One region of the Christensenella massiliensis genome, then DNA from elsewhere that is predicted to be linked to it. Evidence: riboswitches for the same ligand, from Rfam matches in the RefSeq annotation. Region 1 holds a riboswitch; the other holds the start of a gene.

Evidence for each region. A riboswitch is a leader RNA that binds a small molecule or an ion and turns the genes downstream of it on or off. The one in region 1 is predicted to bind thiamine pyrophosphate.
Region 2: another riboswitch for thiamine pyrophosphate. It lies ahead of thiS (sulfur carrier protein ThiS); the one in region 1 lies ahead of PUP29_RS04860 (ECF transporter S component).

What each region holds. Positions count from the first base shown of each region.
Region 1 covers NZ_CP117826.1:1,012,898-1,017,942, reverse strand. Annotated here, with positions in the region: gene PUP29_RS04875 (substrate-binding domain-containing protein) at 1-121, shown strand, start outside; gene PUP29_RS04870 (L-fucose isomerase) at 261-2,018, shown strand; gene PUP29_RS04865 (DNA recombination protein RmuC) at 2,236-3,303, shown strand; TPP riboswitch at 3,353-3,458, shown strand; gene PUP29_RS04860 (ECF transporter S component) at 3,552-4,163, shown strand; gene PUP29_RS04855 (ABC transporter substrate-binding protein) at 4,179-5,045, shown strand, end outside.
Region 2 covers NZ_CP117826.1:1,321,798-1,326,842, forward strand. Annotated here, with positions in the region: gene PUP29_RS06415 (thiamine phosphate synthase) at 1-372, opposite strand, end outside; gene thiH (2-iminoacetate synthase ThiH) at 365-1,618, opposite strand; gene PUP29_RS06425 (thiazole synthase) at 1,631-2,401, opposite strand; gene thiF (sulfur carrier protein ThiS adenylyltransferase ThiF) at 2,420-3,049, opposite strand; gene thiS (sulfur carrier protein ThiS) at 3,051-3,245, opposite strand; TPP riboswitch at 3,304-3,407, opposite strand; gene dhaK (dihydroxyacetone kinase subunit DhaK) at 3,487-4,479, opposite strand; gene dhaL (dihydroxyacetone kinase subunit DhaL) at 4,493-5,045, opposite strand, start outside.

The DNA of each region.
Region 1 (5,045 bases):
AGTAGAACTTGCGGTAAAAGCAGCGCAGGGAGAGAAAGTATCAGATGTTGATACAGGAGCAAAATGGTACAATTCTGAGAACATCGACAGCGCAGACATCAAGGATTTGGTATATGATTGAGCAAAAAAACTGTCTTGCACGAAGGAGGCGGCTGGAGCCGCCTCCAAAATCCTTTATAACTTCGTTCCGTCCTTCCAAGCAGGAGGACGGAACGAAGTTATAACGATACGGCGGAAAATAAGAAAAAGGAGACGAAGCAATGGTAAAGATCGGGATCAGACCAACGATAGACGGACGGGAAAAGGGGATCAGAGAGAGCCTTGAGGAGCAGACGATGCGCATGGCGCATGCGGCTGCGAGGCTGATCAGCGGGAATGTGAAGGACGAGGACGGGAACGCGGTGGAGTGCGTGCTCGCAGACGGAACGATCGGCGGCGTGGCGGAAGCGGCGCGGTGCCGGGAGAAATTCGAACGGGAGGGCGTGTGCGCGACGCTGACGGTCACGCCGTGCTGGTGCTATGGGAGCGAAACGATGGATATGGACCCAAGGACGCCGAAGGCGGTCTGGGGGCTGAACGCAACAGAGCGGCCGGGGGCGGTGTACCTCGCGGCGGTCATGGCGGCGCACGCGCAAAAGGGGATACCGGCCTTTTCTATCTACGGACGGGACGTGCAGGACGCAGATGATGAGCGGATACCGGAGGATGTAGCGGAAAAGATCCTGCGGTTCGCGCGTGCGGCAGCGGCAGCCGGGCAGATGAAGGGGAAGTCATACCTGTCTGTAGGGAACGTGGCAATGGGGATCGCAGGAAGCATGGTAGACCCGGATTTCTTTGAGGAATATCTTGGGATGCGGTGCGAATATAAGGATATGAGCGAGATCATCCGGCGGGTGGAGAATGAAATCTATGACAAAGAAGAATATGAACGTGCGCTGGCATGGGTCAAAGAGAACTGCAAAGAGAATGAGGATATCTACAACGGAGAAAACGGACACAGCCGGGAGCAGAAAGACGCGGAGTGGGAATACTGCGTAAAGATGGCGCTGATCGTGCGTGATATGATGCAGGGAAGCGAGGCAGTGAAAGCAAAAGGCTGGAATGAAGAAGGAAACGGGAATAATGCAATTGCGGCCGGTTTCCAAGGTCAAAGACAGTGGACGGACTTCATGCCGAACGGTGACTTTATGGAGTCTATCTTGTGCTCTTCTTTTGACTGGAACGGGATCCGCAAGCCGCTTGTGGTGGCGACGGAGAACGACTGCCTGAACGGTGTGGCAATGCTGCTGGGGCATCTGGTGACGAATACAGCGGCAGTATTCAGCGATGTGAGGACCTACTGGAGTCCGGAGGCGGTGAAGCGTGTGACAGGCTATGAGCTGGAAGGGCAGGCGAAGAACGGGATCATCCATCTGATCAACTCAGGAGCAGCTTCGCTGGACGCATCGGGCGAGCAGGAAAAGGACGGGAAACCTGCGATGAAGCCGTTCTGGGAGATCACGGAGGAGGAGGCGCAGAGGTGCCTTGATGCGACGAAATGGACGCCTGCGAATGTGGGATATTTCCGGGGAGGAGGATTCTCCTCGACGTTCCTGACGAAGGGGGATATGCCTGTTACGATGTGCCGTATGAACCTTGTGAAAGGGCTTGGGCCGGTGCTTCAGATCGCGGAGGGGTACACGGCAGCGTTGCCGGAGGAAGTGAACAAAGCGCTTTGGGACAGGACGGACCCGGGTTGGCCGTGCACATGGTTCGCACCGGTGCTGACGGGCGAGGGAGCGTTCCGGGATGTATACAGCGTGATGTCGAACTGGGGAGCGAACCACGGAGCGTCGGTATACGGGCATGTGGGAGCGGAGCTGATCACGCTGGCGAGCATGCTGAGGATACCGGTGAGCATGCACAATGTGAGCGGGGAGCGGATATTCCGGCCGGCGGCATGGAACGCGTTCGGCACACAGGACCGGGAGGGTGCGGACTACCGCGCCTGCAGGACTTATGGCCCCCTGTATAAGTGAAACAGTATTTCCTTCCTGTTATATATAGCTCCAACAAGAAAGGATGCGGCAATAAATAGGCCGCATCCTTTCTTGTTGGAGGAAGAGGGCGTTTCAGCAGGAGGTTTGACAGACTATAAGAGGCAAGAAGCCGGACAAAAATTTGTGCATGAAATGCTCTGCCATTTGTAAACCGGATATGATAGGATATAGGATAAGCAAAGAAGGAGAAAACAATATGGAATGGATATTGATTTTAACGGCCCTTGCCGTGCTCGTTATACTCTGTGCTGTGATCTTGCTGCGGCAGAAAAGGGAAACGAACGATGATGCGGCCCTGCGGACAGAACTGATCAATCAGTTTCAGCTTTTGTCGGGCATGGTGCTCGATACCGTGGATAAGGCGTCCGCGGCGAATGGCAGAAACATCGGGCTGCTGCGGCAGACAGTGGAGGAAAAATTGGCGGAGATCCGTATCTCAGTGGACCAGAAGCTCGATACTACATTGAGAAGCGGACTTACGACTTCCTTTGCGCGTGTCAGCGAACAGCTTCAGCAGGTCTACAAAAGCATGGGAGAGGTGCGTGCGCTCACCAATGGGGTGGGCGATTTAAAGCAGATACTTTCGGGCGTCAAAACGCGTGGAATATGGGGAGAGGTGCAGCTTTACCGTCTCCTTTCGGACTTCCTTTCCCCCGGACAATTTATAGAAAATGTGCGTATTGCGAATGATAGTACAGTTGAATTTGCCGTGTGCATGCCAAGCGACGAGGGCGAAAACATCCTGCTTCCCATTGACTCCAAATTCCCGATGGACCGTTATGCGCGCGTAGCGGCGCTCGCGGAAGCGGGAGACGGGCAAGCGCTCGCCGCAGCACAAAAAGAGTTTGTTCAGGCGATCGTAGCTGAAGCAAAAAAAATCAGCAGCAAATATATCCGGCCGCCTAAAACGACGGATTTTGCAGTTATGTTCCTGCCCTCCGAGGGATTGTACGCAGAGGTGATCCGTCTTGGGCTTGTGGACAGGCTGCAAAGCAAATACCGTGTGATGGTTACAGGACCGTCCACGCTCGGTGCTTTTCTGACCAGCCTGCAGGCAGGCTTCCGCACCTTATCGATTAGAGAGCATTCCGCCGCCATAGAACGGATGCTTGCGGAGATCCGAAGCGAGTTCGACGTGTTCGCGGATACGCTGCGTAAAACACAAAATTCTCTTGCAGCAGCTCAAAATCATTTGGATGCGGTTCAGAAACGTTCTGCACGAATCAAAACAAAGCTTTCGGACGCGGCGGGAACGGAACTTTAACGTTGACATTGTTACTGCATTTTGATATATTAAAACCATAAAACTGCATAGAAAAAGGCAGGGGAGCCGCCGTAAGCGGCTGAGAGTAAGCAGTAGCTTAGACCCTTGAACCTGACCCGGTTAATACCGGCGGAGGGAGCACAGATTTTGTTGGAAAAATCCTTTCCGTATGGCCGCGGAAAGGATTTTTTTAACGGGAATCGATGCGGTGCTTTTTGCTATGCGAGTTCAGAAAAGAGGGAAGAATTATGAGTGGAAAAATAAAAAGGTATGCGTGGCAGCTAAAGGACATTATCATGATCGGAATACTCGGCGTCCTGTTTGCCCTGATCTATCTGGGGGCTTTTTACATTGGCATGGCATTGCAGGGAGCGCTGACACCGTTTGGGCTTGCGCCGTTTGGACTTGAATTCATGTATGGCGTATGGTTTATGGCGGCGACGCTCGCGGCGTTTATCATGCAGAAGCCGGGTGTTGCGTTTGTAACGGAGGTTTTGGCGGCGTTTCTCGAGCTGTTGATGGGAAACTTCCCAATCGTGATCACGACGGGGATCATTCAGGGCGCAGGACTGGAGATTGGCTTTGCTGTATTCCGCTACAAGAAATATAATATGTTGAGCATGTGCGTATCTGCTGTATTTGCATGCATCCTGAGTTTTATTTGGACATATTTTACGAATGGATATGCTGCTCTGGAGGTCGGAATGCTGGTCGGAATGTTTGCGGTACGACTCGGTACATCGCTCCTGTTTGCCGGCGTACTCAGCAATCTGCTTGGAAAAGGGCTCGCGCGCACGGGCGTTCTGAAGGGCTATCCGGTCGGCGCGAAATATGTTCATCAGGATATTATGGACGACTAAAAAGGGAGAAATACAATGAAAACACTTCACATGGAATTGGATTGGTTCGCCAATACGAACCACACAGGTTTTTATGTGGCGCTGAAAAAGGGCTACTATCAGGATATGGGTATCGAATTGAAAATCAAGGGAGAATTCGGCGGCTGCGGGCACCAGTTTGCCGGAGAGCCGGACATCGTAGTCGCGCCGGAACCCGCGATGCTCGTCTATATGGATGAAACGCCGGAGGAAGAGCAGGTGCAGGCCATTGCAGTGCTCACACAGGTGAATGATTCGGGAATCATTTCCCTCAAGGAAGAGGGGATCACACGTCCGCGCGCGCTGGAAGGGAAGCGCCTCACGCACTGGACGCCGGAGTGGTTCCATAAGGTGATCGGCTACGCAGTAGAGGAGGATGGCGGCGACTATTCCAAGGTAAAACTGGTCAATAAGGACGTAGGAGATATTGCAGAAACGCTCGGAAACGACGGCGACGCGGTGTGGATCTATAAGAACTGGGAATGGTTTGTAATGAAGCACGCACATAAAGACTGTAATTATTTTGCCCTTGCAGATTTCGATCCGGTGCTTGACTTCTGTGCGCCTGCCGTAGCGGCAAAGACAAGGCTGATCAAAGAGGAGCCGGAAGCGATCCGCGCTTTTGTGAAGGCGAGCGATCAGGGGTTCGTCGACGCAGCGAGCGATCCGGAAGAGGCTGCTAAGATCCTGCACGGCTATACGCCTCATTTTGCGCTCGATCTGCTTGTGGAAAGCCAGCAATATATTTCCGGGCTTTATCTCAATGAAAACGGGCGCTGGGGCACGATACGGCCGGAACGCTGGGACCGGTTCAGCGCGTTTATGCAGGAAAAAGGGATGACGAAGAAAAATATTTCGGGAGAA
Region 2 (5,045 bases), 310 kb from region 1:
CCCGGCCGTAATGTAGGTGCAGCCCTGTTTCTCAGCGGCTTTTGCTTCCTCCACGGAATGGCAGGACGCGCCGAGCTTCCGAAATCTTGCCTTCTCTCTCCCGCTCATGCTCATCAATATCGGAAAAGGCACATGCAAGAACTCCGCTCCCAAGGCAGCGGCTACCTCCGCAAAGGTATGCAGGAAGCAGTTTACACCGTATGCGCCGCAAATTTTCAGGACTTGGCGGGCGAGAGCTATATATTCATCCTCCGGCAAATCCTTTTCCCGCAGGATGAGCCCTGCGGGCTTTGCCCGGGCAATTTGCCCGACTCTTTCCAAAAAGCTCCCACGGCAGAGCTTCCGGTTGGTAACGCAGAGAATATCAGACATAGAGGTAGTCGTTCAAGACAGGCTGCAGGCCCTCTTCGGCAATATCCCGATACATTTGGTTCAGGCTCCGGCCGTCGTCGATCTCGAACTGCTCGTCTCCCTGCGCGCCGTCCGTCTCCTTTCCGCTGTATTTTCTTTCATGGTCGCCTATCCCCGTAGAAACGCCTGCCGACACCTTAGTCGCAGCGATCTTGACGATGCCGTTGCGGAATGCGGCGCTCTCACGCGACGATACCGTGATCCCCACAAAGGGCAGGAAAATACGGTATGCGCAGAGCACCTGACAAAGCTGCTTTTGGTGCACATCCAACGGGTCGATCCTATCATTGTTGATAATAGGCCGCAGTCTCGGACAGGACAGCGACATCTCCGCATACGGATATTTGCGCTGGAGATAGTAGACATGCAGCGCGCTTGCCAAAGCATCCTTCCTGAAATCGGATAACCCAAGCAGCGCGGAGAACGCCACGCCTCTCATGCCGCCCATAAGCGCGCGCTCCTGCGCATCAAACCGGTAGGGCCATACGCGCTTATGCCCAAACAGGTGGAGCTTTTCATATCGCTCCGCGTCGTAGGTCTCCTGAAAAACCGTTACATAATCTGCGCCGCATTCGTGGAGATAGCGGTATTCGTCCGTATTGACGGGATAGATCTCAAGGCCCACCATGCGAAAATAATTCCTTGCCAGCCTGCATGCTTCCCCGATATAATCCACACCGCTCTGCGTCCGGCTCTCTCCGGTCAGGAGCAGTATCTCCTCCATGCCGCTGTCCGCAATGATTTTCATTTCCTTTTCGATTTGCTCTATCGTCAGCTTCATGCGGTTGATGTGGTTATAGCAATTGAAGCCGCAGTAGACACAATAGTTTTCGCAATAATTTGCAATATACAGCGGGGTGAACAAATATACGGTATTGCCGAAATGCCTGCTCGTCTCGACCCGTGCCCGCTGCGCCATTTGTTCAAGAAACGGCTCGGCGGCGGGCGAAAGCAGCGCCTTAAAGTCTTCGACCGAACAGGTCTCATGCTCCAGAGCCGTCCGTACGTCTTTCGCGGTATACCGTGCATAATCATAGGCCTCCATTTGCCCTATGACATTGGCGCAGACATCCGACTCGATCCGTTCCATACCGGGAAGATATTCCATGTGGCTGCGGCGGACGGACGGGTCAGTCTCCAGCCTGTGCTTTTTTTCCAATGCCTGCGGCGACAGATATTCCGAATCTACAAAAAAGCGATCATCCATTGTCTTTTCCTCTCAGTCGCGCAAAAATCCGGTCAGCGGATCGGAAGCGGACGCACCGCGTGCAAGTACCCTTCCGAGGCCCGCAAGATATGCCTTTCTTCCGGCCTCTATCCCTTGGCGGAATGCCGCAGCCATCATCGGGATATCTCCAGCTGTGGCAAGAGCGGTATTTGCCATGACTGCGGCAGCGCCCATTTCCATCGCCTCGCATGCCTGAGACGGTCTTCCGATCCCCGCGTCTACAATAATAGGAAGCTCTATTTCGTCTATCAGGATCTGAATAAACTCTTTTGCGGTCAGCCCCTTGTTGGAACCGATCGGAGCAGCCAGAGGCATGACCGCCGCAGCGCCGGCGCAGGCAAGGTCCCGCGCGGCATTCAGATCGGGATACATATATGGCATGACGATAAATCCCTCTTTTGCAAGGACCTCCGTAGCCCGTATGGTCTCCTGATTATCGGGGAGCAAATATTTGGAATCGCGCATGATCTCTATCTTCACAAAATCTCCGCATCCGAGCTCTCTCGCCAGCCGCGCGATGCGTACGGCTTCCTCCGCATTCCGCGCACCGCTCGTATTGGGAAGCAGCGTAACCCCTTTTGGTATAAAATCCAGTATGCTTTCCCGTTCTTTCGTATTCGCACGGCGGACCGCAAGTGTGATGATCTCTGCCCCGGCATCCCGTACTGCCGCTTCGATCAGTCCGAGGGAATATTTACCCGAACCAAGAATAAACCGCGAGTGAAATTTGTGTCCGCCTATCCATAATATATCCTGCTCCATTTTTCTTCCTTCTTTCTCCTAAGCTTCTTTTGCCAAAATCTGCAGCACTGCGTGCGCCTGATGCGCCGCACAGAGCATCACCCGGGCGGATACGAGCCCGATCTCATCCGCGGCATCGCTGACTTCATCACCGCAAAGATAAAAACGGTTGGTGAGCCTCCTCGTTTTGATATCGTTCGCGCTGCCCAAGCCCGCCATGCCGGAGGCTGCGATCAAATATTTCCCGGGCATCTTCTCTGTTACGGTATCCACAAGCATGGCCTTGTATTCCGCATCGTCAAAGGCCTCGCAGACGATGTCCGCCTCTTTTAAAAGCGCTGCGGCATTTTCCCTGTCTATCCGCACCGTATGGGTCTCCAAAGCAGTATAAGGAGCGATTTCCTTCAAATTCTCCGAGAGGGCTTCCGTTTTCAGCCTGCCTATCTGCTCCGCCTTATATTGCTGCCGGTGAAGATTCGTGAGGTCTACCCTATCAAAATCAATGAGGATCAGCTTCCCTATGCCCGCGCGGGCAAGCGCTACCGCAATATTGGAGCCAAGGCCTCCGAGGCCGCACACGGCAACAACGGCGGAAGAAAAGCTTTTTTGCCGTTCTCTTCCGTGGCGCAGCTCCAACGCAGCCTGCCATTCGTCTCTTGATGGAATCATCTCAGCCGCCTCCTACAAAGCTGACGATCTCAACGACGTCTTCATCCATAAGGACCGTTTCGTCATATCGCGCTTTGGGAACGATATCTCCGTTGCGTTCCACGGCGATCCGTCCGGTGTCATAGGCTGTACCCGCCAGATATTCCGCTATACTCTTTCCGGCAGCATCCGCCGCCTCTCCATTGATCCTGACCATTTGCTTTCCTCCGGGCAAAACAAAACGGGAAGCCCCAAACCTGAAGCTTCCCGCTCAATATGCTTTATTTCAGTATCCCTACGTTGGCATTATCCAAATCAGGTTATGGGTCGAAAGTAACACTTTCCTCTCAGCCTGTCTCACAAGCTCCCTAATGTTCAGTTGTTTTATATAGTATATATCGTTTTCCAACGGTATGCAAGCTGTTTTATTGATTTTTATTCGTTCATACTAATATAATTTAGAAAATATGCAATGGGATCTCTATCGGCTCCAATAAGAGCGTTTTCATCTCTTCATCCAATTTCAGCAAAGAAACGGAGCAGCCCGCCATATCAAGGGACGTACAATAGTTTCCCACATAGCTTCTAAACGTTTTGATTCCTGCAGCATCAAGCATTTCCGCTACTTTTCGATAGGCAATATATAATTCCATTGTAGGCGTGGCACCAAGACCGTTGACCATAACGGCAACTTCATCACTTGCACGGAAAGGTAGATCTTCCAGAATATTTTTTACGATATTTTCTATTAATATATCTGCAGGCTGCCATTTCATACGTTCCCGCCCAGGTTCGCCATGGATCCCTATCCCGATTTCTATCTCATCATCTTCAATCTCGAAAATAGGCGTTCCTTTTGCAGGAGGAATGCAGGAAGTCAATGAAAATCCCATAGAACGTGTATTCGCATTGACACGCTCAGCAAGTGCGACAAGAGTTTCAAGATCGGCTCCCTGTTCTGCTTTTGCACATACGACCTTATAGCCAAATATCGCTCCGCAAATACCTCGCCGGCCCGCCGTGTAGGTACTGTCTTTTACAGCCACATCATCGTCTGTCATAACGGTCTTCGTTTTTATTCCGTCCATTTCACACATTTCTGCCGCCATTGAAAATTGTGCCCTATCGCCCGTATAGTTTTTGACCATAAATAAAACACCCTGATTGCCTGCAGTAAGTTTGGCTGCCTCATAAATTGCATCGGCCGTAGGTGCCGCAAATACAGGGCCCGCGACGATCGCATCCATCATACCTTTTCCTACAAAACCAAGTTGGTCTGGCTCATGTCCGCTGCCCGATCCTGTAATGACCGCTACTTTCTTTTTATTTAGCTGTTTCCTGTATACGATCCGCTTTTCAGGAATAGAATCTACCAACTCTGGATTTGCAGCTACCAAACCACTGATCATTTCGTTCACTGCGTCTTCTGCCCTATTGATTATTTTTTTCATATTTTTTCTCCTTTCATGCTCCGAAAAAATCTCTCGCTGCCTCAAACATATAATAAATCGCCATTGAGCCCGCGTCTCGATTCCCACGGCTTCGTTCTCCGAGATAAGATGCACGTCCTTTTTTTGCAATCATATCAATCGTACTGTCCGAACCTTTTTTAGCTGCAACTGCCGCTTCCCGCAACCCCTGTTTTAAATTCAATTGCGTTTTTGCTGCTCTGCGAAACACTTCAACAGCAGGTGCAAGAGCATCAATCATCGTTTTATCGCCTATCTGCGTATTTTCTCCACGCTCTGACATTCCTTTTAAAGCTGCACATAGTAGATCTGCACAATCTTTCATCGTTAAGTATATTTTGTCCTTTGCCTGCATTGCCATGCGCATAAAACCGGTTCCCAAAATAGCTCCGGATGTCCCTCCGATCGACGAAACGAGTGTCATTCCGGTCTTTTTAAGAATATCGGAAATGCTATCTTCCTGCCATTGAGGTATTTTTTCAAGTACTTCCGAAAATCCTGTTTTAATACCAATACCACAGTCCCCATCTCCAATCTTTGAATCGAGC